DNA from 3 places in the Chromobacterium indicum genome. Region 3 is predicted to be linked to each of the others. Evidence: predicted binding sites of a transcription regulator. Region 3 holds the regulator's gene; each other region holds the start of a gene.

Region 1 (10,182 bases), on a different contig from region 3:
CTCGCGCACCGCGTCGGACACTTCCAGCAGCACCGCGCCGTCGCGCGAGGGATCGGTCAGGTCCCAGGCCAGCAGCCGGTCTTCCAGCGGCAGCGCCTCGAGCACGTGGGCGATGTCGGCCGGGTGCAGTTGGGACAGTTTCTGTCCCAGTTCCAGCAGATTGTGTCGCGGCGCCTGCGGATCGGCGGCGGCTTCGGCCGCGTCCTGACGCGTAGCAAGATGTTCAAGCTGGCGCTGGCGCTCGATCAGGCGCTGCACCAGGCCCAGGCTTTCCTGCAGACGATCGGCGGATTGTTGCTTGTAGGCAACCGTCATGCACGTCTCCTTCCGCCCACTGGGCGCGCGAAGGGGGCCGACGGTGTGAGGCGGGATTTTATAGAGTGATACGGGATTCGATTAAGGGATAACTGGGTAAGTCCATTGCGTTGGCCGCGGCGTGCCCGCGGCGCGCGAAAAGAAAGTCGCGATTGTAACATATCGTCACAAGCGGCTTCCACCCGCCGCCGCGGACGCGGCGACGGGTGGGGAAAGCGGGATCAGGGCAGTTCGACGTAGCCCATCCGGCGCTGGATGATGCGGGTCTTGCGCGCCAGGCCCGGCGCGCCGCGATGCTCGTCGTAATAGCGCGGATTCGGCACCATCGCGGCCAGCTTGGCGGCCTGGGACGACGACAGGCGCGAGGCGCCGGTGCGGAAGTAATAGCGCGAGGCTGCCTCGGCGCCGAACACGCCGTTGCCCCACTCGATCACGTTCAGGTAGATCTCGTAGATGCGGCGCTTGTCCAGCACCGACTCCAGCATCACCGTGATCAACGCCTCCTCCAGCTTGCGCCACGGCGTCTTGCCGCTGGACAGGAACAGGTTCTTGGCCAGCTGCTGGCTGATGGTGGAGCCGCCGGCGACGATCTTGCCCTTCTTCAGGTTTTTCTCGAACGCCGCCTCGATGCCGTCCCAGTCGAAGCCTTCATGATCGACGAACTTGGCGTCCTCGGAGGCGATCAGCGCCCGTTTCAGATTCGGCGATATCTTGTCGTACGGCACCCACTTGTGGCGCAGCTCGGCCTCGGGGTCGTCCTGCTGCAGCCTGGCCAGCTGCTCGTTCATGAAGGAACTGGCGCCGGGATTGTGGTCGCGCCAGTAGACGATATGGCCGAGCACCCACAGGTTATACAGCAGAAAGGCGGCCACCAGGGCCGCCAGGATCTTGAACAGGATGCGCGTCATGCTCAGGCCAGCACTTCCCTCAGCATATTGGTCACCTTGCGCGTCTCCGGCTGCACGCCGCGCCAGATGGAGAACGACTCGGCCGCCTGCTCCACCAGCATGCCCAGGCCGTCGGCCAGCATGCCGGCGTTTTCGCCTTGGGCGCGCTGCAGGAACGGCGTCAGGCCGGCGCTGTACACCATGTCGTAGGCCAACGTGCGCGAGGTGAACACGCCGTGCGGCAGCGGCGGCATCTCGTTGTTCAGGCTGGTGGACGTGGCGTTGATGATGATGTCGAAGCTGCGGCCTTCCAGCGCCGCGTAGCCGACCGCCTCCACCTTGCCGTAGCGGGCGAAGTGATGGGCCAGCGCCTCGGCCTTGATCACGGTGCGGTTGACGATGGTCAGGCTGGCGGGCTTCTGCTCCAGAATCGGCTCCAGCACGCCGCGCACCGCGCCGCCGGCGCCCAGGATCAGCACGCGGCGGCCGGCGATCGGGTAATCCAGATTCTCCACAATGTCGCGCACCAGGCCGACGCCGTCGGTGTTGTCGCCGTACACCTTGCCGTCGCGGAAGGCCAGCGTGTTCACCGCCTCGGCCGCGCGCGCTCGCTCGGTCAGCTCGGACGCGTAGCGGAAGGCGTCGCCCTTGAACGGCAGCGTGATGTTCAGCCCCTTGCCGCCCTTGGCCACGAATTCGCCCACCACCTCGTTGAAGCGGCCGATGTCGGCGAACAGGCGCTCATAGCTGATGTCCTCTCCGGTGGCCCGGGCGAACTCCTCGTGGATGAACGGCGACTGGCTATGGGAGATCGGGTTGCCGATTACGGCGTAACGGTCGGTCATGTCCGGCTTTCCAAAATGCGATATGTTTTGTGCGGCCAAGACGCCGCCGACAAAGTCCCCCGGCGCGCCCTGAAACCGGGCGTGCGCCCATCGGGAATGCGCCGTACGGCGCATCGTGGCTTTGTCGACAGATCGAAGCTGCGGGTTCACCCCACACTTTGCCGCTTAACGCCGCAAACTTCAACCGCCTCGGACAAGGACTGCGCTCAGCCCTGCACCCAAGGCAGGCCGCGCCAGCGCCAGCCCCCGACCGAGTTGCGGTGGCCATCGCCGTCGCGGTCGCCCTCGAAGCCTTCCAGCACGTTGTACACCTCGCTGTAGCCGTTGTCCGCCGCCAGCCGCGCCACCTGGTCGGAACGGGCGCCGGAGCGGCAGATCACCAGCAGCACCGCCTCCGGGTCCACCTGATGGGTCAACTGGGCCAGAAAATTGGGATTCGGCTCCATGCCGGGATAGCTGCGCCATTCGATGTTCACCGCGCCGGGCACGGTGCCGACGAATTGCCACTCCGCATGGCTGCGCACATCCAGCAGCACCGCCTTGGGCAGGCCTTGCATCAATTCATAGGCCTCGTCGGGCAGCACCGCTCCGCTGTAGGACAGGTCCAACTGTTCGGCGCGCTGGTGCGCGGCCTCCAGAATCAGTTTCATTCTGCTCATCTGTTTTCCTCCTGCAACACTTCGGGCTTATGTTGGCGATTATCGACCCACCCGGCATGGCTGGCAAATTGCACCATATCGGTGCACTGTCTGGGACGAGGCACCAGATTGGTTCAAGTCTAGTCATTCCAGCCGGCTGGATAAGCCAAAGCGGCTATGACACAATGCAGCAGCAGCGTTTCAGAGGCTGGCACGCTTCCTGCTTACCGGGACGTACCAAAATTTTCACGCACTTGCCCTTGGGTGCACGTTGCCTTCCAGGAGATAAAACATGGCAGTAGCCGACGTAGTCAAACTGATCCAAGAAAACGACGTCAAATTTGTCGATCTGCGCTTTACCGACACCCGCGGCAAAGAACAGCACGTCTCCATCCCGGCGCATGTGCTGCTGGAAGACGCCGACGAGTGGTTCGAGCGCGGCCACGCCTTCGACGGCTCCTCCATCGCCGGCTGGAAAGGCATCCAGGCTTCCGACATGCTGCTGATGGCCGACCCGGCCACCGCCCGCCTCGACCCGTTCTTCGACGAGCCGACCGTGTTCATGCACTGCGACGTGATCGATCCGGCCGACGGCAAGGGCTACGACCGCGACCCGCGCTCCATCGCCAAGCGCGCCGAAGCCTACCTGAAGGCATCCGGCCACGGCGATACCGCCTACTTCGGCCCGGAGCCGGAATTCTTCATCTTCGACAGCATCACCTGGGGCGCCGACATGTCCGGCTGCTTCGTCAAGATCAAGGCAGAGGAAGCCGCATGGGCGTCCGCCGAGGAATTCGAAGGCGGCAACATGGGCCACCGTCCGGGCATCAAGGGCGGCTACTTCCCGGTGCCGCCGGTGGATTCGTCGCAGGACATCCGCTCCGCGATGGTGCTACTGCTGGAAGAGCTGGGCGTGCCGGTTGAAGTGCACCACCACGAAGTGGCCACCGCCGGCCAGAACGAGATCGGCACCAAGTTCAGCACGCTGACCCAGCGCGCCGACTGGACCCAGATCCTGAAGTACGTGGTGCACAACGTCGCCCATAGCTACGGCAAAACCGCCACCTTCATGCCCAAGCCCATCGTCGGCGACAACGGCTCCGGCATGCACGTCCACCAGTCCATCTGGAAAGACGGCAAGAACCTGTTCGCGGGCGAAGGCTACGCAGGCCTGTCCGACACCGCGCTGTACTACATCGGCGGCATCATCAAGCACGCCAAGGCGCTGAACGCGATCACCAACCCGGGCACCAACTCCTACAAGCGCCTGGTGCCGCACTACGAAGCGCCGGTGAAGCTGGCTTACTCCGCCAAGAACCGCTCCGCCTCGATCCGCATCCCGCACGTGGCCAGCCCCAAGGGCCGCCGCATCGAAGCGCGCTTCCCGGATCCGCTGGCCAACCCGTACCTGTGCTTCTCCGCGCTGCTGATGGCCGGCCTGGACGGCATCCAGAACAAGATCCACCCGGGCGACGCCGCGGACAAGAACCTGTACGACCTGCCGCCGGAAGAAGACAAGCTGATCCCGACCGTGTGCGCCAGCCTGGACGAAGCGCTGGCCGCGCTGGACAAGGACCGCGAGTTCCTGACCCGCGGCGGCGTGTTCTCCAACGAGTGGATCGACGCCTACATCGAACTGAAGATGCAGGAAGTCAACCTGGCCCGCATGACCACCCACCCGGTGGAATTCGCGATGTACTACTCGCTGTAAGCAGAAAACGCGTCAATCGGAACGGCAGCCCAGGCTGCCGTTTTTCTTGCTTTCGCATAAATGACGCGGCGGCCCGATTTGCTTATCATGCAAGGGCGATCCACACCCTGTATCCGGACGATGAAGACATTCGCACTCTGCCTGCTGCTGGCCTGCGGGGCGGCCCAGGCGGCCACCATCTACAAGTACGTCGACCCGCAAGGCAACGTCACCTACACCAATGTGCCGATCCGCGGCGCGCAGCCGATCAAGCTGAACCCGCTGTCCTCCTATCCCAGCCAGCGCGCCAAGAACAACGGCGCCTCCGCCGGCAAGCCGGCCGCGTCCGGCGGCTATCCCAATGTGGATGCCGATACCCAGAAACAGCGCGACGGCGGCCGCAAGAAGATACTGGAGCAGGAGCTGTCCAACGAAGCCAAGGCGCTGGACGCCGCCAAGAAGGCGCTGGCCGACGGCAAGGCAGTGCGGCTGGGAGACGAGGCCCGCAACTACCAGAAGTATCTGGACCGGGTGCAGAAACTGCAGAACGAAGTCACCGACCGCGAAAAGAACGTCCAGGCGCTGAAGAAGGAACTGGGCCTGCCATAGCCATTCGCACCATTATGGTGCACACTTGCGCAAGGACGCGCGTCCGCGCCCCGCGCCGCGGTCCTACGGGCTGGCGCGCTTATTGCTGCGTTCAGCGCGACACCACCATCCAAGCCATCCCATGACGATACCCAGCTTTGCCGGACTGGAGCTCCTGGACACCCCGGTGCTGATCTGCGACGCGGACGCCGCGCTGCGCTTCGTCAACCCCGCCTGCGAGAACCTGCTGGCGCTGGGCAGCCGCGAATTGCTGCGCCACGCGCTGCCCGACCTGTTCCAGCCCTGCCCCGAACTGCTCCAGGCGCTCGCCACCGCGCTCGGCCAGGGCGCCAGCTACATCGAGCATGACCTGGAGCTGAAGCCGCTGCACAACGACGCGGCGCTGCACGTGATGCTGTCGATCACGCCGATCGATGTCGAAGGCTGCCAGGCGCTGATCGAGCTCAGGCCGCTGGACCAGCAACTGAAGATCGCCAACGAAGAGCGCTCGCTGATGCAGCACCAGGCCAACCGCGAGCTGATCCGCAATCTGGCGCACGAAATCAAGAACCCGCTGGGCGGCATCCGCGGCGCGGCGCAGTTGCTGGAGCACGAGCTGGCCGACCGGCCGGAGCTGAAGGAATACACCGAGGTGATCACCGAGGAGGCGCTGCGGCTGCAGACGCTGGTGGACCGCCTGCTGGCGCCGCACCGCAGCCACAACCGCGGGCCGATCAACATCCACGAGGTGCTGGAGCGGGTGCGCAGCATCGCGCTGGCCCAGCATCCGCAGGGCCTCGCCGTGGTCCGCGACTACGACACCAGCCTGCCGCTGCTGTCCGCCGACAAGGAGCAGCTGATCCAGGTGGTGCTCAACATCGTCAACAACGCGGTGCAGGCGCTGCGCGGCCAGGGCCGCATCACGCTGCGCACCCGGGTGGCCCGGCAGATCACGCTGGCGCGCAAACGCCACCAGCTGGCACTGAAATTGCAGATCATCGACGACGGCCCCGGCATACCCGACGACATCCGCGACCACATCTTCTACCCGCTGGTCACCGGCCGCGCCGAAGGCACCGGCCTGGGACTGACGCTGGCCCAGGCCTTCGTCCATCAGCACGGCGGCAGCATAGAGTTCGACTCGCGGCCGGGCCAGACCTGCTTCACCGTGCTGCTGCCCTTCGGCGACGCAGCCGGATAACGACAAAAGAACACGAGGAGAAACGCCATGGCCAAGCCGGTCTGGATCATAGACGACGACAAGGCGATACGCTGGGTGCTGGAAAAGGCGCTGACCCGCGCCGGCATCGCCTTCGACAGCTTCGCCAGCGCCGACGACGCGCTCAACGCGCTGTACGACGACAAGCCGCAGGCCATCATTTCCGACATTCGCATGCCGGGCACCGACGGCCTGAAATTCCTGGCCAAGGTCAAGACCGAGCATCCGCAGCTGCCGGTGATCATCATGACCGCCCACTCCGACCTGGACTCCGCGGTGTCGGCCTTTCAGGGCGGAGCCTTCGAATACCTGCCCAAACCGTTCGACATCGACCAGGCGGTGCTGCTGATCGAGCGCGCGCTGGCCGAGAGCGAGGCGCAGGACGCCGGCGCAGATAGTCCGGAAGCGATGCCGGTGCTGCTGGGCCAGGCGCCGGCGATGCAGGACGTGTTCCGCGCCATCGGCCGGCTGGCCCAGTCCAACGTCACAGTGCTGATCACCGGCGAATCCGGCACCGGCAAAGAGCGGGTGGCCGAGGCGCTGCACCGCCACTCGGTGCGCGCCGGCAAGCCCTTCATCGCGCTCAACACCGCGGCGATACCGAAGGACCTGCTGGAGTCGGAGCTGTTCGGCCACGAGAAAGGCGCCTTCACCGGCGCGCTGGCCACGCGGCGCGGCCGCTTCGAGGAAGCCGAGGGCGGCACGCTGTTCCTGGACGAGATCGGCGACATGCCGACCGAGCTGCAGACGCGGCTGCTCAGAGTGCTGTCCGACGGCCACTTCTACCGCGTCGGCGGCCACACGCCGATCAAGGCCAATGTGCGGGTGATCGCCGCCACCCACCAGAATCTGGAACAGCGGGTGCGCGACGGCCAGTTTCGCGAAGACCTGTACCACCGCCTCAACGTGATCCGGCTGCGGCTGCCGCCGCTGCGCGAACGGCGCGAGGACATCCCGCTGCTGACCCGCCACTTCCTGGCTAAGAGCGCCTCCCAGCTGGGCGTGGAGTCCAAGCGCCTGTCCGAGGCGGCGATGGCGCTGATCCAGCGCAGCGCCTTCACCGGCAACGTGCGCGAGCTGGAAAACCTGTGCCAGTGGATCTGCGTGATGGCGCCGGGCCAAACCGTAGAAGTGGCCGACCTGCCGCCGGAACTGCGCGAGCCGCAAGCCGAGGCCGCGGCCTGCCCCGATGGCGACTGGAACCGGATGCTGGAGGAAGAAATCCGCCGCCGGCTGCGCGCCGGCGATGTCGGCATCGTCGACGAGCTGACCCGCCGCTTCGAAACCACCTGCATCCGCGCTAGCCTCGGCCATACCGGCGGCCGCCGGGTGGAAGCCGCCCACCTGTTGGGCTGGGGGCGCAACACGCTGACCCGCAAGATTCAGGAGCTGGGATTGGAGCGCGGCGGCTAGCACAGTCGATTGTTAATCAAACAACGATGAAACAATCAGCATATTTTCAATTAATTTTGATAAAATGGACAGACCTTTCCCCAGTCCGAATATCCGATGTCCCGTCTGCCCATCGTGCTGGCTTGTCTGTGCCCCCTGTCACTGTCCGCCGCGGAACCACTGCGCGTCGGCATCAGCGACGCGCTGACCAGCCCCTATATGATCGAAGACCCGGCGGCCGACAGCCCGCCCCGCGGCCGGGCCATCGACCTGGCTCGGAGCGCGCTGAGCCGCTGCGGACTGGACGCGCGCTTTCTGCGGCAGCCCGGCAAGCGCCTGGTGCAAAACCTGGAGCTGGATAGGCTGGATGGCGCGCTGCTGCTGTCCTACCAGCCTCCGCGCCGCGGCCTGATGGCCTATCCGATGCGCAACGGCCAGGCAGACCCGAGCCGCCGCATGGCCACCTTCGACTATGCCTTCTACATCCGCGACGACAGCGACCTGAGCTGGAACGGCGCCCGGCTGCGCGGCCTGGAAGGACCGGTCGGCATCAATCGCGGCTGGTCCATAGAAAGGGATCTGCGGGAGCTAGGCCTGCGGGTGGAAAACGGCAACGCCGTCAGCGACAACTTCGCCAAGCTGCAAGCGGGCCGCATCCAAGCCTACGCGGTTCATCGGCAAGCCGGCGACCTCTACCTGCGCCATCATCCGGAACTCAAGATCCGCCGGCTGTCGCCTCCCCTGCTCAGCAAAACCTATTACTGGGTGTTCAGCCGCGGCTACGCCCACCGCCACCCGCGACAGACCGAATGCCTGTGGCGGCAATTGCCGCGGCTGCGCGCGGCCTACCTGCCGGATAACGGCTAAGCGCCGCGGGCCAGCTCGCGCGCCCAATCCAGCCGGCCGTCGCCGGGCTCGCGGTCGCGAGCGTCCAGCGCCGCCTCCGGCACAAACCAGCACACTTCGAACAACAAGCCGTCCGGGTCATGGCCGTACACGCTCTTGTGCACACCGTGGTCTTCTTCCATTCCCAGCTTGCCGATCTCGGCCAGATGGTCGCGTATCCGCTTCAGCTCCTGGATGGTGTCCACCTCCCAGGCCAGGTGGTACAGGCCGGCCCTGGGCTGATGGGGCGCCGGCGTCACGCCGCTCGGACTGAAAGGGCCCGAACGCTGCTGGCCCAGATTGAGCTGGAACAGCGCCAGGTCATGGTCGTTGTCGGAGTGCGCGGCCTGCGCGAACACCGCGCGGCGGGAAGCGGCGTCGCCCTTGGGGCGAAAGCCCAGCACATCGCGGTAAAAAGCCGCGCTGTCCGCCACATCGCTGACATAAAGCACGGCATGGTTGAGTCGTTTGATGCCCATCTGTCACCTGAATTCTGGATTGAAAAAGCCCGGCGCGGTCCAAGCCATGCCGCGCGGCATGCATACGAAATCCCGCCGGCCGCGTTGAAGTCAATCATGCCACGATATGGCCGATGGCCGTACACTGGCCCCATCCACTTTTGCAGGAGTCTCCCAATCATGAACACGCGCCGCGCTGGATACGGCTTCTCTCTGGGCACGCTGATCGCGGTCGCCCTGTCATGGTCGGCCAATCATTCCATTCTGTGGGCGATCATTCACGGCTTCCTGAGCTGGCTGTACATCGCCTACTACCTGCTGACCCACACGCTGCGCTGAACCAGCCTGCCGAGGCGCAGGCCTCCGCGCTTCCGCGCGGCGCTCAGGGCAGCGCTTCGTACACCTCGGCCAGCACCCTGCCATCCTCGCCCAGCATGCAATGGCTGCGCCCGTAATGCCCGTCGCAGCAGCGGCGGTAGGCGATGGCGCCGCTGGCGGCGAACAGCCCGGGCAAGGCGAAATACTGTCGGCCGGAGAACGATGGGCGGATGCCCGCCCGCGCCAGTATGCTGCCGAACGGCAGGTCCGACTCCACCAGTTGCCGCTTCAGCCGCGGCTCGAAAGCCAGCAGTTCTATCTTGATCCAGGCCGCCACATGGCAGTGCTGCCGCTCGTCCAGCAGCAGGATGCTGCGCTCCAGCCGGCGCGCGTCGTGGCGCTGCCACAACCGGCGGATGCGCAGCGAGCAACCACGGCTGGCTTGCAGCGCGCCGGTCATGTATCCATGGTGGACCAGCGCCTCGCGGCTGCAGGCGCAGATCTCCTCCGGCGCCACCGGCCACGCCTCCCGCCAGGGAATCTCGATGGCCGGCCGCGCCGGCCCGGCGCCCAGCAAGGGCGGCGGGAGACGGACCACCCCGGCACCGGCCTGATGCAGCCTCACAGGCTGGTGACCATGTGCGAGGAGCAGACCGCGACGATATCGCCGTCCACGCCGCGGCCGCGCAGCATGCGCGCGGCGGCGATGGCCGCGCCGGACGACGGCCCCACCGGCTCGCCGCAGGCGGCCAGCGCCTCGCGCGCCGCGCTCCAGGCCAGCTCCGACGCCACCGGCACGATGCCGGCCACCGCCTCGCGCCGGAACAGCCGCGTCGGCGCCGGCGGCGCCAGGCCCGGGATATTGTGCGGCCGCCACGGCTCGCCAGACAGCACCGCCGCCTCCGCCGGCTCCACCGCGTAGACCGGCACCCCGGCCGGCGCCAGCG
Region 2 (10,182 bases), on a different contig from region 3:
CCAGCGCCGCGCCATCGTCCAGCAGCAGGCGGCCGGCCAGCTTCAGGTGGTCGGCCAGCCATTGCTTGCGCGCGGCCATGCGGTTGGTGGCGGCGACCAGCTGGGTGCCGATGGACTCGCCGTCGGCCAGGCGCGACAGCACATGGGGCTCGCGGCCGCTGGCGATCACGGTGGCGGCGCCGCTGCGGGCGGCGCGCTTGGCGGCCAGGATCTTGGTGATCATGCCGCCGGTGCCGACGCTGGAGCCGGCGCCGCCGGCCATCTCTTCCAGGCGTTCATCGCCGGCTTCGGCCTGGTGGATGAATTCGGCGTCGGGGTGCTTGCGCGGATCGGCGCTGTACAGGCCTTTCTGGTCGGTCAGGATCACCAGCGCGTCGGCTTCGATCAGGTTGGTGACCAGCGCGCCCAGGGTGTCGTTGTCGCCGAAGCGGATCTCGCTGGTGACCACAGTGTCGTTCTCGTTGATGATCGGCACCACGTTCAGATTGAGCAGGCTGGTCAGCGTCGAGCGGGCGTTCAGGTAGCGGGTGCGGTCGGCCAGGTCTTCGTGAGTGAGCAGGATCTGCGCGGTGCGCAGGCCGAAGGAGCGGAAGGCGCTCTCATAGGCCTGGCACAGGCCCATCTGGCCGACGGCGGCGGCGGCCTGCAGCTCGTGCACGCCTTTGGGGCGCACTGTCCAGCCCAAGCGCTGGCAGCCTTCGGCGATGGCGCCGCTGGAAACCAGCACCACTTGCTTGCCGCGGCGTTTGAGTTCGGCCACTTCTTCCGCCCAGCGCGCCAGGGCGTTCAGGTCCAGCCCCCTGCCATCGTTGGTTACCAGGCTGGAGCCTACTTTGACCACGATACGGTCGGAAGCGTGAATCACCGAGTGCATCAACGGACCTCTCTATGAAAGCCAATAATTATAGAGAGGGCAGTGTACCCGAAAAAGCCCGGGGCTTGCGCCAGGTCAAAATTGCTCGCTGGGGCGGTATTCCATCAGCTGAAAATGCGGCGATTGCTGGTGCAGCTTGGCGACGCGGACCAGTTGCTCGCCGTTTTCATCGCGCAGCCTGAACTCGCGCAACTGGCTGAAGGGATGGCCCGGCAACAGCAGCAGAGCCGGGGCATCCGCGCTGGCGGGCAGCCTCAGGCCGCGCTGGAAGCTGTCGCCGCTGTGGGTGATGCTGGGCATGGCCCGAACCGGTTGCGGCTGCGCTCCCAGGATCTCCACGCCGCATTCCACTTCCGCGCCTGCCGGCTGCATCAGCACCCAACGCACCGCGCACAGCCGGGCTTCGCCGGCCAGGCTCAGCAGCAGGACTTCCCCGGCGCGCAGCGGCTGCTCCAGCGGCTGGCCGCGCAGCAGGTAGCCGGATTCGCTGCGGTTGGCGATGGTCAACAGGCTGGAAGCGGGAGGCGGGCGCAGATGGGAGCCGTCCTCGTCGGGATCCGCGCCGGCCGGCTGCCAACTGCCGCCGTTTACGCGGTGCCAGATGGCGGCGACGCCTGCGGTGACCTCGGCTTGCGCGTGCGCGCCTTCCCGGTTGTGCCGCCGGCGCCGCGGACGCTGCCATTCCTCCGCCAGGCCGCTGAGCAGCCGCACTTCGTCGTTCAGCATGGGAGAGGCGCTGCCGCTGGCGGTCTTGCGCAGCTGGGCCAGGCTTTTCCGCATCGAGGCCAGCGCGCCGGACAGCTCGAGGAGAAAGCAATCGGGCTGGGATGGAGACGGCCGGGCGGGGAGATAGCGAGGCGGGGCGTCTTCCCGCAGATCCAGCACATAGCCTTGGCGGCCTTCCGGCAAACGCGCCAGCGGCAGCAGCTCCACCTGCTTGGCCAGATCGTAGGCCAGTTGGCGGGCCAGCTGCATGTCGCTGGCCGACAGCCGGTTGGTGGCGGTGAGCCCCAGCAGCAGCAACTGGCGATAGATGACGGCCAGCGTGTCGTCGCCGGCTAGTGATTTGTCCTGCCAGCCGCGCTGCAGCGCCAGACCGTACAACTGATGGCAGTCCAGCCAGAAGCCGCCGGGGAGAGGGTAATAGTTTTGCTGGCTGATGTTCAGGTATTGGCGCGCGGCCATCATCGTGTACAGCAACAGTTCCTGTTTGGGCTGCTCGCGCTCCAGCAGCGCTTGGCGGGCCAGCTTCTCGTTGAGCGTCTGCTTGAAGGCCAGGAACAGGTTGGCGAACAGCTTGACGCTGATCGCAGCCAGCAGCCGCATCTTGGGGGAGGCGACCGCGTCGCCGTGCTGGGCATCGTTCTCCAGCAACGGGTAGTAACGATCCAGCGCTTTCAGATAGAGCTTGAGCAGCTTGTAGCGCTGCATGGGGTCCATCGGGACGCGGCCCAGCTGGTGGAGGCCCTGGCCCAGCAGCTTGCCGCATTCGGCCAGGTCGGTGTAAGGCAAGCGCTCCAGCCAGGCGGCGACGCTGGCAGGCTGGGTGTCGACGAGTTGCGGGTCCATATCCTTCTTCGGCAAGACGAGTGGCGGCATTCGGGCGAGGCTCCGAGGCGGGCGCTGCGGAAGGGAGGGGGAGGGCCGGAAGCGCTCAGGGCAGCGGGGTTGCGTCGCCGCCGGCGCTTTCTCCTGCCAGCACCTCGTCCAGCGCATCGACGCCGGCCGCTACCAGCCAGTCCATCTCCTCGGGTTTCAGCGTGTACGGGGGCATGAAGTAGACCGACTTTCCTATCGGCCGCAACAGGCATCCGCGTTTCAGCATGGCCGAAAAATAAGCCAATGCAAAGTCCGCGCGCGACGTTTCGACATCGAAGGCCCAGATCATCCCCTGATGGCGGAAGTGGCGGATTTCGGGGCGGTCGATCAACGGGCGCATCCGTTCAGTGAAATCGGCTGCCTTGAGCCGGTTGGCCTCCAGCACGTTTTCGTCTTCGAAGATGTCCAGCACCGCCAGCGCCGCCGCGCAAGCCAGCGCGTTGCCGGTGTAGCTGTGCGAGTGCAGGAAGCCGCGCGTCACGTCGTCGTGGTAGAAGGCCTGGTAGATTTCGTCCCGGGTCAGCACGCAGGACAAGGGCAGGAAGCCGCCGGTGATGCCCTTGGACAGGCATAGGAAGTCCGGCGTGACGCCGGCTTGCTGATAGGCGAAGAAACTGCCGCTGCGGCCGAAGCCGACGGCGATTTCGTCCGCGATCAGATGCACCTGGTAGCGGTCGCACAGCCGGCGCAGCTCAGTCAGGTAGACGGGATGGTACATCGCCATGCCTGCCGCTCCCTGGATCAGCGGCTCGACGATCACCGCCGCGATCTCGCCGCCATGCTTGGCCAGCAGGTTTTCCATCGAGCGGACAGCGCGCAGCGCGACATCGGCCGCGCTTTCGCCAGGCCCCGCTTGCCGGGCGTCCGGGCTGGGCGCGCGCAGGCCGGGCTTCAGCAGCTCGGCGTAGGTGGACGAGAACAGCGGCACGTCGGTGACCGCCAGCGCGCCGACGGTTTCGCCGTGGTAGCTGTTTTCCAGGCTGACGAAACGGCTCTTCTGCGGCCGGTCGAGATTTTTCCAGTAATGAAAGCTCATCTTCAGCGCGATTTCGGTGGCGCTGGCGCCATCGGAGCCGTAGAAGGCATGGCCGAGGCCGGATAGTTTGGCCAGGCGCTCGGACAGCTCGACCACCGGGCGGTGGGTGAAGCCGGCCAGCATCACATGTTCCAGCCGGTCCAACTGCTCACGCACCGCCTGCTTGATCTGCGGGTGGCCGTGGCCGAACAAATTCACCCACCAGGAGCTGACGCCGTCCAGGTAGCGCTTGCCGTCGAAATCGGTCAGCCAGACGCCGTCCGCGCTGGCGATGGGAACGATGGGCAGCCGCTCATGGCGCTTCATCTGGGTGCAGGGATGCCAGACGGCGGCGAAACTGCGCTCCAGCCAGGCTTGGTTGCTCATGAGGCGGTTCCTGTGTATCCGGGTGGGAAAGCGATGCTAGCACAGTCCGAACGGGCAGTCCGTGTGACGAAAAACGGCAGTTTCTGACCTATGCTGACAAGGCTGTGCCCGGATCGGCGTCGATGGCCGGCCTTCCGCAGGGCTGGCATGTTTCGTGCTGGTCGGTTTCGGTACAACATGACGGGGCAAACCCGCGACCTTTGAAGATGGGAAGGAGGGATGAGGCAACGCGCCGCCCTCCACTTTGGCTAAGCTTGGCTCAAACTGGGAGTTCAACATGAAGAAACAGCATCGGCAGCGGGGCTTTACCCTGATCGAACTGATGATAGTGGTGGCCATCGTCGGCATTTTGGCCGCGATCGCGATTCCGGCTTATCAGGATTACACCAAGCGCGCGCGGGTGTCGGAGGGTTTGTCGTTGGCCGCCTCGGCGCAAACGGCAGTCGCGGAGTACTATGCATCGCAGGGCTCATATGCCAGTGGTACGGCGCCTTTTAATACCACTTATGGGCTTGCCGCTCCGACTTCGATTGCAGGGCCGTCAGTCAGTCAGGTATCGGTATTGGCGAATGGTGTTATCCAGGTTACATTTACCGCTGCGGTCTCAAATGGCGCTTTGCTTGAGCTCGTCCCTAGCGCGGGTACCGGCTCTGTGACTTGGGCTTGCACTTATACCGGGAGTTCCACGGTCGCTTCGAATGCGATTGCTATTGCATCCGCTAATCAGCTATCGGCTAATTGGGTACCCTCCAATTGCCGCGTATAACCGCGATTGCATTGTCATGACAAGAGGCGCATAGGCGCCTCTTTTTGATTCTATGCCCATAATGAAAAAACTCCCGATCTCCCTGTTTTGGATCTTGCTGTTTGTCGCTCCCTTTCTTAATTATGCCCGTTATAGCCCATTGCAGGATTGGTGGACCCATGCGCTGGTGGTATTGGGCATTGGCATGGCGGCGTGTTGGTTTTTTCGCCTGCGTATGGAGAGTCTGGCGATTCCCCGCTCAAGCATTTTTCTGCTGATTTTCCTGTTATGGGTTGTCGTCTCTGGCGCGTGGAGAGGAAATTACACCGCGGTGATCCAATGGGGGAGTGTATTGGCGATGATGTTTCTTCTCAGCTTGTGTGTAGGGCACTGGCTTAGACAAGATTCGGCATTGAGCACGCTTGCCTGGGCATTGTTAGGCGGTGGCTTATTACAGTGTGTAATTGGTTTGATACAGCTTGGGGGAGGGGCGCCTTATCTGCATGGTTTCATCATTTATGATCCACTCAATCCATCAGTCCCTATCGGTAATTTAGCGCAGCGCAATCATTACGGGGAATATTTGGGTTGGAGCATCATGGCTTGTTGCTATCTGTACGGTATGGGGCGCCTGTCCAGAGTACTTAGTGCCGTAAGCATGCTGCTGTTGACCATGTTGATGACCTGGTCCGGCTCTCGGCTGGTTTTGGCTTATGGATTGATCATGGCTGTGCTTGGTTGGTTTTGGTACCGGCGCGCTCGTTCGGATGAACGGGTGGCGAAGATGGTGGTGATGTTGGCGTTCGCCTTGCTGGCATTGGCTATGTGGCAGCTGTTCAATGGGCTGCTGGTCAGGGAGATGCATGCATTGGGCTGGTATTTCGGCACGTCAAGCGGTGCGGAAAGGATGCTGGGCGATGGTTTCGGCTTGCGGCGGCGAATCGAGTGGAGCAAGGCTTGGAGCATGTTCCAGGATCATCCTTGGACGGGTTATGGTGTTGGCGGATATGCTTATCAAGCGCAATGGTTGGAGTTGACTGGCGGCTTGCCGAAGGCGCCGGAAAATTGGTTGTTCACTCACTGTCACAACTTAATATTCCAATTGCTGGCGGAGACCGGGCTGATAGGCACGCTCATCGTGATGACCGGTTTGTTTTTTTGCTTATTGCCTTATTTTTTTAAAGAGCAGCAAGCGCCAGAGCACTTGTTTTTAATTGCTATTGTATTCATGATATTGGGGCACAGCTTATTTGAATTCCCCTTGTGGTATCTGCCATTTTTGGCGATGTTGGTCATTGTTTGCGCTAGGGCGCCTTGCCCTTTGATTCATGCACGATTGGAAACAAGTTTGTTGAGATGGGTTGGGGTGGCTGCGGGGGGGGGGGTGCTGGTTTATATGGTTTCCGGGGTTTGGATTTTTCAGAATCTGGTGCGTTACAACCATCCCAGTATTAGTTTCGAAGAAAATCAGCGCAGAGTCGCATATCTACAAAAAGTGATGCTCATTCCTTGGTGGAACGACAGCGCGAAATTTATTCTGTCGAATTATATTGATGCTTCAAACGATATGGCAGAAGCTCGTATCAGTTTTCTGGACGAGTTGGCCAGGAGCCAGCCTTTCCCCGAGGTGCTGCTTAAGCTTGCGATGCAAAGGCTGATCATGGGCAAGGATCAAGAGGCGAAGCAGGCAATGGCTTTGCTGATCGCTAACTTTCCTGACGAAACGCCGAAGGTCGCTCTTTTTTTGCGGGGAAGAGGGGAGCCGGCATTGCAGCCTTTGATCCACATGGCCCAAAAAGCGGCAATGGAATATGACCGCCATGGCTCAGGTACGGAGGCCGGCCGGGTAGCCGCGGTGATGACCGTCGCGTCGCCGGTCACGCGCAAGACGCTGTTCTGAGCTTTGTAACGCGCGGACACACTTGATGGGTTTTGCCGGGGCGGCGCATGCGGTATGCTGCCCGCTTCCTGCTTCTCGACATCTGATCTGCCATGACTTTTCAGAAGATTTCCGAGCGCCTGGCGCTGCTGGCCCTGTGCCTGATCGCCATCGTGCCCTTCGCTTCCCGCGTCCACTTCGTGCCGCTGCCGCAGTGGTTCGGCGAGATCAATGTGATCTGGCTGCTGTTGGCCGCCGGCGTGTTTCTGCTGCCCGGCGCGCGGCTGTTCGATTCGATGCCGCGCGCCGGCTGGCTGTGCCTGGCCTTGGCCGGCGCCTGGGCGCTGCAGCCGCAGTTCGTCCATCTGCTGTTCCCCGGCATGAGCTACGTCACCGCGCTGGCCTGGCTGGCGACGGCATTGCTGGCCTCGGTCACCGCGTCGTTGCGCGGCGCCCTAGGCGACCGGGAGTTCGCGGTGTGGCTGGCGCGGGCTATCATCGTGGGCGGCTTGGTGCAGTCGCTGATTGGCACCGCCCAGCTGACCGGCCTGGCGCCGGCGCTGGGGCTGTTCTATGACGGCTCCCATCCCACCAGCAATATCTTCGGCCACATCGGCCAGCGCAACCAGTACGCCCATTACCTGATGTGGTCGGTGGTGTCCGGTGTCTACCTGTTCGCCGTAGGCCGCCTGGGGCGCGGCTGGCTGGTCGCCCTGGTGCTGTGGATGGCGCTGATGCTGGGCTGGGCGGGCTCGCGCACCATTCTGCTCTATCTGGTTGCGCTGTCGGCGCTGGCCGGCTTGTGGCACTGGCGCAGCCGCGACGAGGCGTCGCGCCGGATGATGCTGGCGATGTGGGCCGCTTCCGGCACGATTCTGGCCGCCCAGTTCGCGCTGCCGCTGTTCAACCACCTGATCTCGCTGTTGACCCACTCCGATGTCGAGAACGCGTCCGGCATCGCGCGGCTGGCGGCCAATGGCGACGATATGGGCGCGCGCCGCTTCGCCGAGATGCACAAGGCCTGGATGACCTTCCAGGCGCATCCGCTGTGGGGCGTGGGCTGGTCGCAGTACGCGGCGGAAAGCGTGCGTCTGCAGCCGTTGCCGCAGTTCGCCGCGGCGGGCTACAACAGCGGCTTGTTCACCAACGCGCACAATCTGCTGATGCAGCTGCTGGCCGAGATGGGCGGCGCGGTCACCGCGCTGATTGTCGTCGGCTTCATCTGGACGGTGCTGCCCTTCTTCCGCCGCAAGGCCGAGCCGGAAGGCGTGCTGGCGCTGGGTTGCATCGCAGTGACGCTGACCCACAGCATGTTGGAGTATCCGCTGTGGTACTACTATTTCCTGGCGATGCTGGTGATGTTCATGGCGATGGCGCCGCGCGGCGAGCGCCCGCTGGCCTGGCCGCTGCGTTTGCCGCTGTTGGCGGCGCTGGTGTGGGTGGGCTGGCTGTCGATCAGCACCTCTTCCATGTTCTGGGAGCTGGTGAACCTGTACGTGCCGACCGGCAACGCGTCCAAGGACAAGGTCCGCGCCGAGCGCCTGGTCGAGATCGTCGAAACCAAGCCCTTGTTCGCCTACCACGCGCTGTACACGCTGGATGATTATCTGCCGGTGAACCGGGACAATCTGAAGCAAAAGCTGGCGCTGGAAGACCGGCTGACGGAATTCCGTCCTTATCCCGATGTGATGCTGAAGCGGGCCCAGCTGGAGATCCTGGCTGGCGAGCGGGCCAAGGCTGAGCAGACGCTGCGCACCACGCTGGCCTCGTTCCCGACCTATGCCGGCCAATTTCTGGAGACGCTGGGCGATCAGAACCAGGAATGGGAACCGCTGCGCAAGATCAGCCGCGAGGCTTACGACAAGCTGCCGGCTAAGTTCCGCACGTTGCAGGAGTGAATTGTCCCGCCGCCGGATGGCGGCGGTGGACAATAAAAAAACCGCTCGAATCATCGAGCGGTTTTTTCGCGTCCGGCGGCGGGATCAGTTATCCAGCACCACGCCTTCGCTGAGCGCGGTCTTCATCTTGGTCAGCGCCTTGGCCTCGATCTGGCGGATGCGTTCGGCCGACACGCCGAACTCGGCGGCCAGCTCATGCAGCGTGGAGCCGCTGTCGTCGGCCAGCCAGCGCGCCTCGACGATGCGGCGGCTGCGGGCGTCCAGCGTGGACAGCGCGTATTCCAGGCCTTCCGACTGCAGATGGTCGAAGGCGCGGCGCTCCAGAGCGCGGGTCGGCTCGCTATGGCTGTCGGCCAGCCAGTCGATCGGCGCGTAGCTGTCCTCGTCGTCGCTGTCGGCCAGCAGGGAGATGTCCTGGCCGTTCATGCGGATTTCCATTTCGCGCACTTCCTCGGGCTTGACGCCCAGGTCATTGGCGATGGATTTGGCTTCCTGCTCGGACAGCGCGGAGAAACCGCTCTTCATGCTGCGAAGGTTGAAGAACAGCTTGCGCTGCGGCTTGGTGGTGGCGATGCGCACCAGGCGCCAGTTGCGCAGGATGAATTCGTGGATCTCGGCCTTGATCCAGTGGATGGCGAACGAGAACAGGCGCACGCCGCGGCCCGGCTCGAAGCGCTTCACCGCCTTCATCAGGCCGATATTGCCTTCCTGGATCAGGTCGGCTTGCTGCAAGCCGTAGCCGGCGTAACCGCGCGACACGGACACCACCACGCGCAGGTGCGACAGCACCATCTGCCGCGCCGCTTCCAGGTCGTTTTCCTGTTGGAAACGGGTCGCGAGTTCGGTTTCCTGCTCCGGCGTCAGCATGGGCACGCTGTTGACGGCCTGGATGTACTGTTCCAGGCTGCCGCTGGTCGACGGGACGGGAAGGGCAAATGTTGTGTTCATTGCGATGGCTACCTCCTTGGGTAGTGCTATGTTAGCACTCGAGTATTGAGAGTGCTAGCAGCGAAAGGTTCCCGAGTCAATGATATTTAACAATCGGCCCGATAGTTGAAACCTTCCGCTTGTCATTTTTACTTCGGCTCTACCTTGCGCAGGTGGTGATCGGCCGCCAGCCGCGCGCCCAGCATTGCCAGCGCGGCGGAGATGCCGATCAGCGCCGCCAGCTCGGGCAGGTTCAGCGCGCGCAGCTCCACCCGTTCGCCGTACAGCATAGCGAACTCGCTGATGGCAGGGTTGGCCATCGCTGCCAGCCAGCAGGACAGGCCCCAGGCCAGCAGCGCCGCCAGCACGCCCTGCCACAGCGCGTGATACAGGAAGGGGCGGCGAATGAAGCTGTCGGTGGCGCCGATCAGTTTGGACACCGCGATCTCGTCCTGGCGCGCCAGTATCTGCATCCGGATCGCGTTGTGGGTGACCAGCACCAGCGCCAGGCCCAGCGCGGCGGCCAGGAACCAGGTCAGCTTCTTGCCCATCTCCACCATGCCGTACAGGCGCTTGGCCCAGCTGGCGTCGAATTGCGCCAGCTCCACCATCGGCAGGCCGGATAGCTCCTTCTGCAGCATGTCCAGTTCGCGCGGCTCGAGAGATTTCGGCGTCACCACGAAGGCGTCGGGCAGCGGGTTGCCTTCCAGCCCGTCGGACAGGCCGGACAGGCCGTTGCGTTTTTCAAGATCCTGCAACGCCTGGCCTTTGCTGACGAAGGAGAAGCTCTTCACCTTGGGGTGATGCGACAGCGTGCTGTTGACGGCGGCGATATCGGCCTGCTCGGCCGTCTGCTCC
Region 3 (10,182 bases):
CGCCTGCGAGGCCAGCATCAGGCTGCCCTCCATCACCTCGGCCACCACCTCGTCGGCGCCGGCCTGGCGCAACACGTCCAGCTCGCTCTCGTCTATCGTGCGCACGATCACCGGCAATTCCGGCCGCACTTCCCGCACCGTGTGCAAAATGCGCAGCGCGGCGTGGGTGTCGGCGAAGGTCACCACCACCACCTTGGCCCGCATCAGGCCGGCGGCAAGCAGCACCTCCTTCTTGCCGGCGTCGCCGAACACCACCTGGTCGCCAGCCTCACCCGCCTCGCGCACCCGCTCCGGATCCATGTCCAGCGCAAAGGTATTGATCTTCTCGGTTTCCAGCAGCCGGGCCAAAGCCTGGCCGCTACGGCCGTAGCCGCAGATCAGCACGTGCTCGTCCTTGCTCATGCCAGCCACCAGCATCTGGTGCAGATCCAGCGACTGCAGCATCCAGTCCTGCTTGATCAACCTGCGGGTGATGCGCTCGCCGTGCATGATCAGGAAAGGCGCCACCAGCATCGAGATCAGGATGGCGGCTATGGCCGCCTGGGCCATGGGCGCGGCCACCAGATTCAGGCTCAGCGCCAGCGACAACAACACGAAGCCGAACTCACCGCCCTGCGCCAGCGCCAGCGCCGCACGCATCGCATCATTGGAACGATGGCCGAATAGCCGGCCCAGACCGAACACCACCGCCAGCTTCAGCGGCAGCAACAATACCAGCAACAGCAGCACATCGCCGAAGCGGCCGAACAGCACCGACAATTCCAGCTTCATGCCCACGGTGATGAAGAAGAAGCCCAGCAGGATGTCGCGGAAGGGCTTGATGTCCTCTTCCACCTGGTAGCGGTACTCGGTTTCCGAGATCAGCATGCCGGCGACGAAAGCCCCCAGCGCCAGACTGAGGCCAGAGAGCTCGGTCATCCAGGCGATGCCCAGCGTCACCAGCAGCACGTTGATCATGAACAGCTCGCCGGAACGCTGGCGCGCCACCAGGTGGAACCACGGCCGCACCAGGCGCTGGCCGAAAAACAGCAGCAGCGCCAGCACCACCAGCACCTTGCCGCCGGCCTTGGCCAGGTCCAGCCACAGCGTATCGCTGCCGCCGGCGAAGGCCGGCAGCATGATCAGCAGCGGCACCACGGCGATGTCCTGGAACAGCAGCACGCCTATCGCCAGTTGGCCGTGCGGCTGGTTCAGCTCCAGTCTTTCCGCCAGCAGCTTGCTGACGATGGCGGTGGACGACATCGCCAAGGCGCCGCCGACGGCGAAACCAGTCAGCGGGCTACCGGTCAGATAAGCGATGGCCATCGCCACCAGCAGCATGGTGAGCGCCACCTGGGCGAAGCCCACGCCGAACACCAGTTGCCGCATCGCCCTCAGCCTGGGCAGGGAAAACTCCAGGCCGATGCTGAACATCATGAACACGATGCCGATTTCGCCGAGAAAGGCGGTTTCCTTGCCCTGCGGGATCAGGTTCATCACCCCTGGACCGGTCAGGAAGCCCACCACCAGATAGCCGAGCATGGCCGGCACCTTCAGGCTTCGGCACAAGGTGACCACCAGCACGGCGGCCAACAGGACAAGGACGATGGGGGCCATGGAATGCATCGGCGATCGGGGCTCCAGGATACGATTGGCAACGGAAAACACGACCGCCAAGCAAAACTTGCACCAGCACCCGCGTCAATCGATTATAACCTTTGATATACTTTTGCCTTATGGAAAAAAATCACACCAGCCGGCTGGAAGCGGCGCGCGAAGTGCTGCATGAAGAAGCGGCCGCGCTGAACACTCTGGCCGAACGCCTGAACGGCGACTTCCTGGAGGCTGTGGAGATCATCCTGTCCTGCGAGGGCCGCGTGATCGTCACCGGCATGGGCAAGTCCGGCCACGTGGGGCGCAAGATCGCCGCCACGCTGGCCAGCACCGGAACGCCGGCCTTCTTCGTGCATCCGGCCGAGGCCGCCCACGGCGACCTGGGCATGATCACCGGGGACGACGTGGTGATCGCGCTGTCCAACTCCGGCGAATCAGCCGAAGTGGTGTCGCTGCTGCCGGCGCTGAAGCTGAAGGGCGGCAAGCTGATCGCGGTGACCGGCCGGTCCGAGTCCACGCTGTCCCAGGCCGCGGACATCCTGCTGCACACGCATGTCGAGCGCGAAGCGTGTCCGCTGAACCTGGCCCCGACCACCAGCACCACCGCGCAGATGGCGCTGGGCGACGCGCTGGCCGTCACGCTGATGGAGGCGCGCGGCTTCGGCCAGAGCGATTTCGCGCTGTCCCACCCGGGCGGCAGCCTGGGCCGACGCCTGCTGGTGCACGTGAAGGACCTGATGCACGCCGGCGGCGATCTGCCGCGGGTGGCGCCGGGCACGCTGCTGAAGGACGCGCTGCTGGAAATGTCGCAGAAGCGGCTGGGCATGGTCACGGTCAGCGAAGCCGACGGCACGCTCCACGGCATCTACACCGACGGCGACCTGCGCCGCACGCTGGAAAAGGGCGTGGACGTCTACCGCCTGAAGATAGATGAGGTGATGGGCCGCAAGCCGCGGTCCATCCAGCCGGACAAGCTGGCGGCGGAAGCCGGCTTCCTGATGAAACAACACCAGATCACCAGCCTGGTGGTCGTCGACGCCCAGGGCAAGCTGGCCGGCGTGCTGCACATGCACGACCTGCTGCGCGCCGGCGTGTTTTAAAACCAGCCGGCCAGTCCCAGCGACTGGCGGCGGCAAGGATCAAGCAATGCGTATGATTTCCGAGCAGGCCCGCAAGGTGAAACTGCTGATCATGGATGTGGACGGCGTGATGACCGACGGCCGCATCTACTACGACGCCCGCGGCGAAGAGAGCAAGTCGTTCTACGTGCAGGACGGCCTCGGCCTGCGCCTGCTGCAAGGCACAGGCGTGCAGCTGGCCATCATTTCCGGCCGCGCCGACCGCTGCGTCGAGCACCGCGCCCAGGCGCTGAAGATCGACCACTACTATGGCGGCGTCCACGACAAGAAAGTCGCGCTGGCCGAGCTGCTGGACAAGACCGGCCTGTCCGCCGAGCAATGCGCGTTCATCGGCGACGACCTGATCGACCTGCCCATCCTGACCCGGGTCGGCCTGGCGGTCGCGGTGCCCGAGGCTCCGCCGCAGGTGCGTCAGCATTGCCACTACGTGACCGGCAATTCCGGCGGCCACGGCGCGGTGCGCGAGCTGGCCGAGCTGATCATGCAGGCCCAGGGCACGTTCGAAGGCGTGCTCGCCCGGTATCTGGCATGATCAAGCTGCTGCGCTCCCATCGCCTGTTCCCGGTGCTGCTGGTCGGACTGACCGCGCTGCTGACGATATGGCTGGACCAGATTTCGCGCTGGGACAGCCACCGCCGCGAACTCGACCCGGACAAGCCCGAGTACGTGGCGGAAAACATGATCGCCACCCGCTACGACAAGCAAGGCAAGCTGATGGACCGGCTGATCGCCACCCGCATGTGGCAGTACCCTGGCAAGCCCGACGCCTATTTCGAGAACCCCGACCTGTACCAGTACCAGCAGGGCGTGCTGCAATACCATGTGACCGGCGAAACCGGCCGCTACAACAACAAGAGCCAGCAGGCCTACTTCGACAAGAAAGTCGTTTTGATCAAACCCGCAGACAGCAAGCAGCCCGAAACCCGGCTGGTCAGCAGCGCGATGTTCGTCGATACCGGCAAGCGCTTCGCCAGCTCCAAGGCGCCGTCGGTGATCTACCAAGGCAACTCGGTCGCCAACTCCATCGGCTTCAGCTATCTGGAGTCGCAGGGCCTGCTCAATCTGTATTCCAAGACCAAGATCGTCTATGCCAAATAACTCCCGCATCCTGCTGGCCGGCCTGCTGCTGTCCGCCTCCGCGCTGGCTCACGCCGAACAGGCAGACAAAACCAAGCCCATCGAGATCACCAGCGACAACGGCTGCACCATGGAGCAGACCAAGGGCGTCTCCACCTGCACCGGCAACGTGGTGGTGATCCAGGGCACGCTGCGCCTGAACGCCGACAAGGTGGTCGCCACCCAGGACCCGCAAGGCAACCAGACGCTGCAGGCCACCGGCCGCATCGTCACCTTCCGCCAGAAGCTGGACAACAACAGCGGCTGGATCGAAGGCCAGTCCAGCAAGCTGGACTACGACAGCGCCAAGCACTTCGCGGTGCTGACCGGCAACGCCCGCGTCAAGCGCAACGGCGACCTCGTGATCGGCAACGTGATCACCTACGACACCCAGAGCGAGGTCTACCAGGTGATGGGCGGCGGCGCCAACGCCGGCAAGGGCGGGCGCACCACCGTGATCCTGCAGCCGAAGAACACCGCGTCGCAACCGGCGGCCGCCAAGCCCGCCGCCGGAGCCGCCGCGCAATGAAGCACAGCACCCTCACCGTCACCAATCTGAAAAAGCGCTTCAAGAAGCGCACCGTGGTCAAGGACGTGTCGCTCAGCATCGAGAGCGGCGAAGTCGTCGGCCTGCTCGGCCCCAACGGCGCCGGCAAGACCACCAGCTTCTACATGATCGTCGGCCTGATCGGCGCCGACGACGGCGACATCCGCCTGGACGACGCGTCCATCACCCACTACCCGATCCATCAACGCGCCCAGCTCGGCCTCGGCTACCTGCCGCAGGAGGCCTCCATCTTCCGTCGCATGACGGTGGAAGAGAACATCGCCGCCATCCTGGAAATCTCCGGCCTCAAGGGCAAGGAACTGGAAAAAGAGCTGGACCTGCTACTGGACGACCTCAACATCGGCCATCTGCGCGACAGCAACGCGCTGTCGCTGTCCGGCGGCGAGCGCCGCCGGGTGGAGATCGCCCGCGTGCTGGCCACCCGTCCCCGCTTCATCCTGCTGGACGAGCCTTTCGCCGGCGTGGACCCGATCGCGGTGATCGACATCCAGAAGATCATCTCCTTCCTGAAGGAACGCGGCATCGGCGTGCTGATCACCGACCACAACGTGCGCGAGACGCTGCGCATCTGCGACCGCGCCTACATCATCAGCGACGGCTCGGTCCTGGCCTCCGGCGAGCCGGAAGAACTAGTCAACAACGAGAGAGTGCGCGAGGTCTACCTCGGCGAGCACTTCCATCTGTAAACGATGAAACAGGCCCTTCAGCTCAAGGTATCCCAGCAACTGACGCTGACGCCGCAGCTGCAGCAATCGATCAAGCTGCTGCAACTGTCCACGCTGGACCTGCAAACGGAGGTGGAGCGCTTCCTGCTGGACAATCCGCTGCTGGAACGCGGCGACGAGCCCCGCGACGGCGAAGCCGCTCCCGACAGCTCGGAACAGCAGGAAAGCCCGGCCCAGGACGCCGACAGCCGCGACGACGGCGCCGGCGAACTGCTGGACTGGGGAGCCGGCAGCCGCAAGGGAGACGACAATGACTTCGACCCCATGCTCAACGTGCCCTGCCCGGTCAGCCTGCGCGAGCACCTGCTGACGCAGCTGGGCGAGATCGCCCTCTCCGACCGCGACCGCGCGGTGATGCGCCTGCTGATCGAGGAGCTGGACGACGACGGCTACCTGCCGCTGGAGCTGGACGAGCTGGCCGGCAACCTGCCGCTGGAACTGGAGCTGGAAGTCGACGAGCTGGCGGTGGGCCTCAGGCTGCTGCAGCAGTTCGACCCCGCAGGCGTGGGCGCGCGCTCGCTGGCCGAGTCGCTGACGCTGCAGCTGCAGCGCCTGCAGGGCGGCGAGCCTGAGTACGCGCTGGCGCTGGCCATCGTCCGCGAGCACCTGGCCCTGCTGGGCGGCCGCGACTACGCCCGGCTGAAAAAGCTGCTGCGCTGCGACGACGCGGCGCTGCGCGGCGCGCAGGCGCTGATCGCCCGCCTCAACCCGCACCCGGCCACCGGCTTCGGCCACGGCGACATCCATTACGTGATTCCCGACATCAGCGTGCGCAAGCTGCGCGGCCGCTGGGCGGCCGAGCTCAACCGCGCGGCGATGCCCCGCCTGCGCGTCAATCGGCTATACGAGCGCATGCTGGCCGACCAGCGCGCCGGAGGCGAAATGTCCGGCCGTTTGCAGGAGGCGCGCTGGCTGGTCAAGAACATCCAGCAACGGTTTGACACCATACTCAAAGTGGCGGAAGCTATCGTTGAGCGCCAGCAATCGTTCTTTGAGCACGGCGAAGTGGCGATGCGCCCGCTGATCCTGCGGGACATCGCGGAAGAACTGGGCCTGCACGAATCCACCGTTTCCCGATCCACCAGCCAGAAATATCTGCTTTGTTCGCGGGGCTTGTTCGAACTCAAGTATTTCTTCGGCAGTTCGCTGGAAACTGAAAGCGGCGGAGAGTGCTCCGCCACGGCGATCAAGGCCCACATCCGCGGCATGATAGACGCCGAGGACCGCGCGAAGCCGCTGTCCGACAGCGCCATCGCCGACGCGCTGGACAAGCAGGGAATACAGGTTGCCAGACGCACCGTAGCCAAGTATCGTGAAGCCATGCAGATTCCGGCGGTGAATCTGCGCAAGGCACTGTAGGCGCCTCAAGCATACAATGCCGCCCGGCAACCCGACCGGGTGGTCAACACCAGAAGGAGCTAGGGTATGAACCTCAAAGTAACTGGCCTGCACCTGGAAGTCACCCCGTCGCTGCGCGAATACATCGAGAACAAGCTCGAGCGCATTACCCGCCATGTCGACCACGTGATCGATATCTCCGTCACCCTATCGGTGGACAAGCTGGTCCAGAAGGCTGAAGTCAATGTGCACCTGTCCGGCAAGGACATCCACATCGAAGCTTCCGAGGCCGACCTCTACGCCGCCATCGACGTCCTGATGGACAAGCTGGACCGCCAAGTCCTGAAGTACAAGGAAAAGCTGACCGAGCACCGCGCGGTGGGCTCGGGCGAAGCGTCTCAGACCCAGGCCTCGCTGTAAGGCCTGACTGAAGACAACGGGAGCCTGACGGTTCCCGTTTTTCTTTGCGCTTGCCGGTTTTCAGTACTATCAAGGCAACGTAGAATTCACAGTTTCACCCCAAGAGCCGCATGCATACTCCAACATGACTCTCATCGGCAAGATCCTGACCCCGGACCATATCCTGCTGGATCTGGACGTCGCCAGCAAGAAGCGGGTGTTCGAACAAGTGGGGCTGCTCGTGGAAAACACCCGCGGCATCGCCCGCAGCGAGGTTTTCGACAGCCTGTTCAGCCGTGAAAAACTGGGCTCCACCGGACTCGGCCAGGGCGTGGCCATTCCCCACGGCCGCGCGCGCGGCCTCAAGGAAGCCACCGGCGTGTTCATCCGCCTGAAGGCGCCCATTCCCTTCGACGCGCCGGACGGCAAGCCGGTGCAATGCCTGTTCGTGCTGCTGGTCCCCGAGCACGCCACCGACCTGCACCTGCAGGTGCTGTCGGAGCTGGCGCAGCTGTTCTCCAGCCGCCAGATGCGCGAGCAGATGCTGGGCACCGGCGCGCGCGACGAACTGTACAAGCTGCTTTGCGAATGGACGCCCCATGCCTAGCATCACCGTGCGCCGGCTGTATCAGGAAAACCAGCAGAAGCTGAATCTGACTTGGGTCGCCGGCACCGGCGGCTCCGACAACGTGATCGGCAACGACGACCAGCGCCCGACGCTGGCCCTGGTCGGCCACCTGAACTTCATCCACCCCAACCGGGTGCAGGTACTGGGCCTCGCCGAGGTCGACTACCTTAACAAGCTGGAGCAGTCGGCGGCCAAGACCGCACTGGACCAGCTGTTCCACAAGAGCATGTCGGTGGTGATGGTCACCAACAACCAGCCGGTGCCCCGGCTGCTGCGCGACTACTGCCACAGCCACAACGTGCCCCTGATGTGCAGCACGCTGGAAAGCCCGTACCTGATGGACGTGCTGCGGATCTACCTGGCCCGCGCGCTGGCGGTGTCCACCGTGCTGCACGGCGTGTTCCTCGACGTATTCGAGATCGGCGTGCTGATCATGGGCGATTCCGCGATGGGCAAGAGCGAGCTGGCGCTGGAGTTGATCTCCCGCGGCCACGGCATGGTGGCCGACGACGCCGTCGAGCTGTACCGCATCGGCCCGGACACGCTGGAAGGCCGCTGCCCGCCGCTGCTGCGCGACTTTCTGGAAGTGCGCGGCCTCGGCATCCTCAACATCCGCACCATCTTCGGCGAGACCGCGGTCCGCCCCAAGAAGGTGCTGAAACTGATCATCCATCTGGTCAAGGCCAACGACCAGGCGATGCAGGCGCTGGACCGGCTCAACATCCAGTCCGAAACCCAGGACATCATCGGCGTCACCGTGCGCAAGGTGGTGCTGCCCGTGGCCGCCGGCCGCAACCTGGCGGTGCTGGTGGAGGCCGCCGTGCGCAACTACATCCTGCAGCTGCGCGGCATCGACAGCACCCGCGAATTCATCGAACGCCACACCAATTTCTTGCGAGACCAGGAAAATGCGCCTGATATTGATTAGCGGCCTGTCCGGTTCCGGCAAGTCGGTGGCGCTGCGCGCGCTGGAGGATTCCGGTTTCTACTGCGTGGACAATCTGCCGGCCACCATGCTGCCGGAAGCGATGGCGATGTACGCCGACTTCGGCTACAAGGACATCGCCATCAGCGTGGACACCCGCTCCGGCCCCACGCTGGGCGCGCTGCCCAAGGTGGTGGAATCCCTGAAGTCCCAGGGCATCGATGTGCGCCTGCTGTTCCTAGAAGCCAAGCCGGAAACGCTGGTCAAGCGCTTCTCCGAAACCCGCCGCCGCCACCCGCTGTCCGACACCGGCATCACGGTGGAGGAAAGCATATTGCTGGAACAGGAGATGCTGGCCGAGGTGCTGGAGCTGGGCACCCGCATCGACACCAGCGAACTGTCCGCCAACGCCCTCAGAAGCTGGGTGCGCGAACTGGTCGACGCTGACAGCAGCCAGCTGACGCTGATCTTCGAATCGTTCGGCTTCAAGCATGGCGTGCCGCAGGACGCCGATTTCGTCTTTGACGCCCGCTGCCTGCCCAATCCCTATTACGATCCGCAGCTGCGCCCGTTCACCGGCCGCGACCAACCCATCATCGACTTCTTCGCCGGCCACCAGGAAGTGGCCGAGATGATAGCCGACATCCAGGCGATGATCGCCAAGTGGCTGCCCTGCTACGGCAAGGAAAACCGCAGCTACCTGACGGTGGCCGTCGGCTGCACCGGCGGCCAGCACCGCTCGGTGTACATCATCGAGAATCTGGCGCGCGCCTTCCCCGACCGCCAGGTATTGGTCCGCCACCGCCAGCTGTACCGCGAACACTGACCATCGGCAGGGCCCGCCGCCCTGCCCGTCCAGCCCGGCTGGAGAAAGAAGCCGATGACCCGCAAGACCGTCACCGTCGCCCTCACCGGCGCCTCGGGCCTGCCTTACGGCCTGCGCCTGATCGAGGCCCTGCTCGCCGCTGGCGCGCGGGTGTGGGTGCTGTATTCCCAAGCCGCCCAGGTGGTGGCCAAGCAGGAAATGCAACTGACCCTGCCCTCGCGCCCGGCCGAAATGAAAGCCTGGCTGCAGGCCCGCTATCCCGCCGGCGACGGCCAGCTGGAAGTGTACGGCCGCGAGGAATGGTTCGCGCCGGCGGCGTCCGGCTCCAATCCGCCGGACGCGATGGTGGTCTGCCCGTGTTCGATGGGCACGCTGGCGGCCATCCGCCACGGCATGAGCGACAATCTGATCGAACGCGCGGCCGACGTCTGCATCAAGGAGCAGCGCAAGCTGGTGCTGGTGCCGCGTGAGACGCCGCTGTCCGCCATCCACCTGGAAAACATGCTGGATTTGGCGCGCCTGGGGGTGGTGATCCTGCCCCCCGCCCCCGGCTTCTACACCCATCCCAAGAGCGTGGACGACATGGTGGACTTCGTCGTCTCCCGCATCCTCGATCAACTGGGCGTCGAGCAAACGCTGACACCGCGCTGGGGAGAGTGAGCATGGACGGCGGCCCGATCCTGAGCCTGGAAGCGCTGCGCCGGCTGGAACAGGCCGCCGCCGGCCATGGACTGAACCTGATGCGCCGCGCCGCGCTGGCCACCGCGGACTGGGTCACCCGCCATTGCCCGCCCGCGTCGCCACTGCTGGTCTGCGCCGGCCCCGGCAACAACGGCGGCGACGCGCTGCACGCGGCGCTGGCGCTGCGCAAGCGCGGCCATCCGCTGACCATCCTGCAACCCGTCGCGCCGACCAGTGACGAATG

The links. Region 3 encodes sigma-54, which starts transcription at its own class of promoters, with help from an activator protein. Its sites were predicted from a motif close to CTGGCACGCTTCATGCTT; they were not measured.
Region 1: a site for sigma-54 is predicted at 5,055-5,072, ahead of glnL (nitrogen regulation protein NR(II)). Genes of this name have one in related genera too.
Region 2: a site for sigma-54 is predicted at 4,018-4,035, ahead of VA599_RS19955 (pilin). Genes of this name have one in related genera too.

Annotation. Positions count from the first base shown of each region.
Region 1 covers NZ_JAYFSJ010000002.1:123,417-133,598, forward strand. Annotated here, with positions in the region: gene mgtE (magnesium transporter) at 1-315, opposite strand, end outside; gene mtgA (monofunctional biosynthetic peptidoglycan transglycosylase) at 537-1,223, opposite strand; gene aroE (shikimate dehydrogenase) at 1,226-2,047, opposite strand; gene VA599_RS03155 (rhodanese-like domain-containing protein) at 2,254-2,706, opposite strand; gene glnA (type I glutamate--ammonia ligase) at 2,978-4,396, shown strand; gene VA599_RS03165 (DUF4124 domain-containing protein) at 4,517-4,984, shown strand; gene glnL (nitrogen regulation protein NR(II)) at 5,106-6,164, shown strand; gene ntrC (nitrogen regulation protein NR(I)) at 6,192-7,595, shown strand; gene VA599_RS03180 (substrate-binding periplasmic protein) at 7,692-8,441, shown strand; gene VA599_RS03185 (VOC family protein) at 8,438-8,938, opposite strand; gene VA599_RS03190 (hypothetical protein) at 9,098-9,256, shown strand; gene VA599_RS03195 (hypothetical protein) at 9,300-9,833, opposite strand; gene VA599_RS03200 (pyridoxal-phosphate dependent enzyme) at 9,857-10,182, opposite strand, start outside.
Region 2 covers NZ_JAYFSJ010000017.1:4,037-14,218, reverse strand. Annotated here, with positions in the region: gene proB (glutamate 5-kinase) at 1-874, opposite strand, end outside; gene VA599_RS19965 (hypothetical protein) at 950-2,443, opposite strand; gene VA599_RS19960 (adenosylmethionine--8-amino-7-oxononanoate transaminase) at 2,529-3,875, opposite strand; gene VA599_RS19955 (pilin) at 4,153-4,641, shown strand; gene VA599_RS19950 (PglL family O-oligosaccharyltransferase) at 4,703-6,520, shown strand; gene VA599_RS19945 (PglL family O-oligosaccharyltransferase) at 6,613-8,397, shown strand; gene rpoH (RNA polymerase sigma factor RpoH) at 8,482-9,345, opposite strand; gene ftsX (permease-like cell division protein FtsX) at 9,474-10,182, opposite strand, start outside.
Region 3 covers NZ_JAYFSJ010000003.1:112,931-123,112, forward strand. Annotated here, with positions in the region: gene VA599_RS05285 (cation:proton antiporter) at 1-1,605, opposite strand, end outside; gene VA599_RS05290 (KpsF/GutQ family sugar-phosphate isomerase) at 1,716-2,693, shown strand; gene VA599_RS05295 (KdsC family phosphatase) at 2,740-3,264, shown strand; gene lptC (LPS export ABC transporter periplasmic protein LptC) at 3,261-3,830, shown strand; gene lptA (lipopolysaccharide transport periplasmic protein LptA) at 3,820-4,377, shown strand; gene lptB (LPS export ABC transporter ATP-binding protein) at 4,374-5,102, shown strand; gene VA599_RS05315 (RNA polymerase factor sigma-54) at 5,106-6,500, shown strand; gene hpf (ribosome hibernation-promoting factor, HPF/YfiA family) at 6,567-6,899, shown strand; gene ptsN (PTS IIA-like nitrogen regulatory protein PtsN) at 7,024-7,485, shown strand; gene hprK (HPr(Ser) kinase/phosphatase) at 7,478-8,434, shown strand; gene rapZ (RNase adapter RapZ) at 8,415-9,257, shown strand; gene VA599_RS05340 (flavin prenyltransferase UbiX) at 9,312-9,917, shown strand; gene VA599_RS05345 (NAD(P)H-hydrate dehydratase) at 9,920-10,182, shown strand, end outside.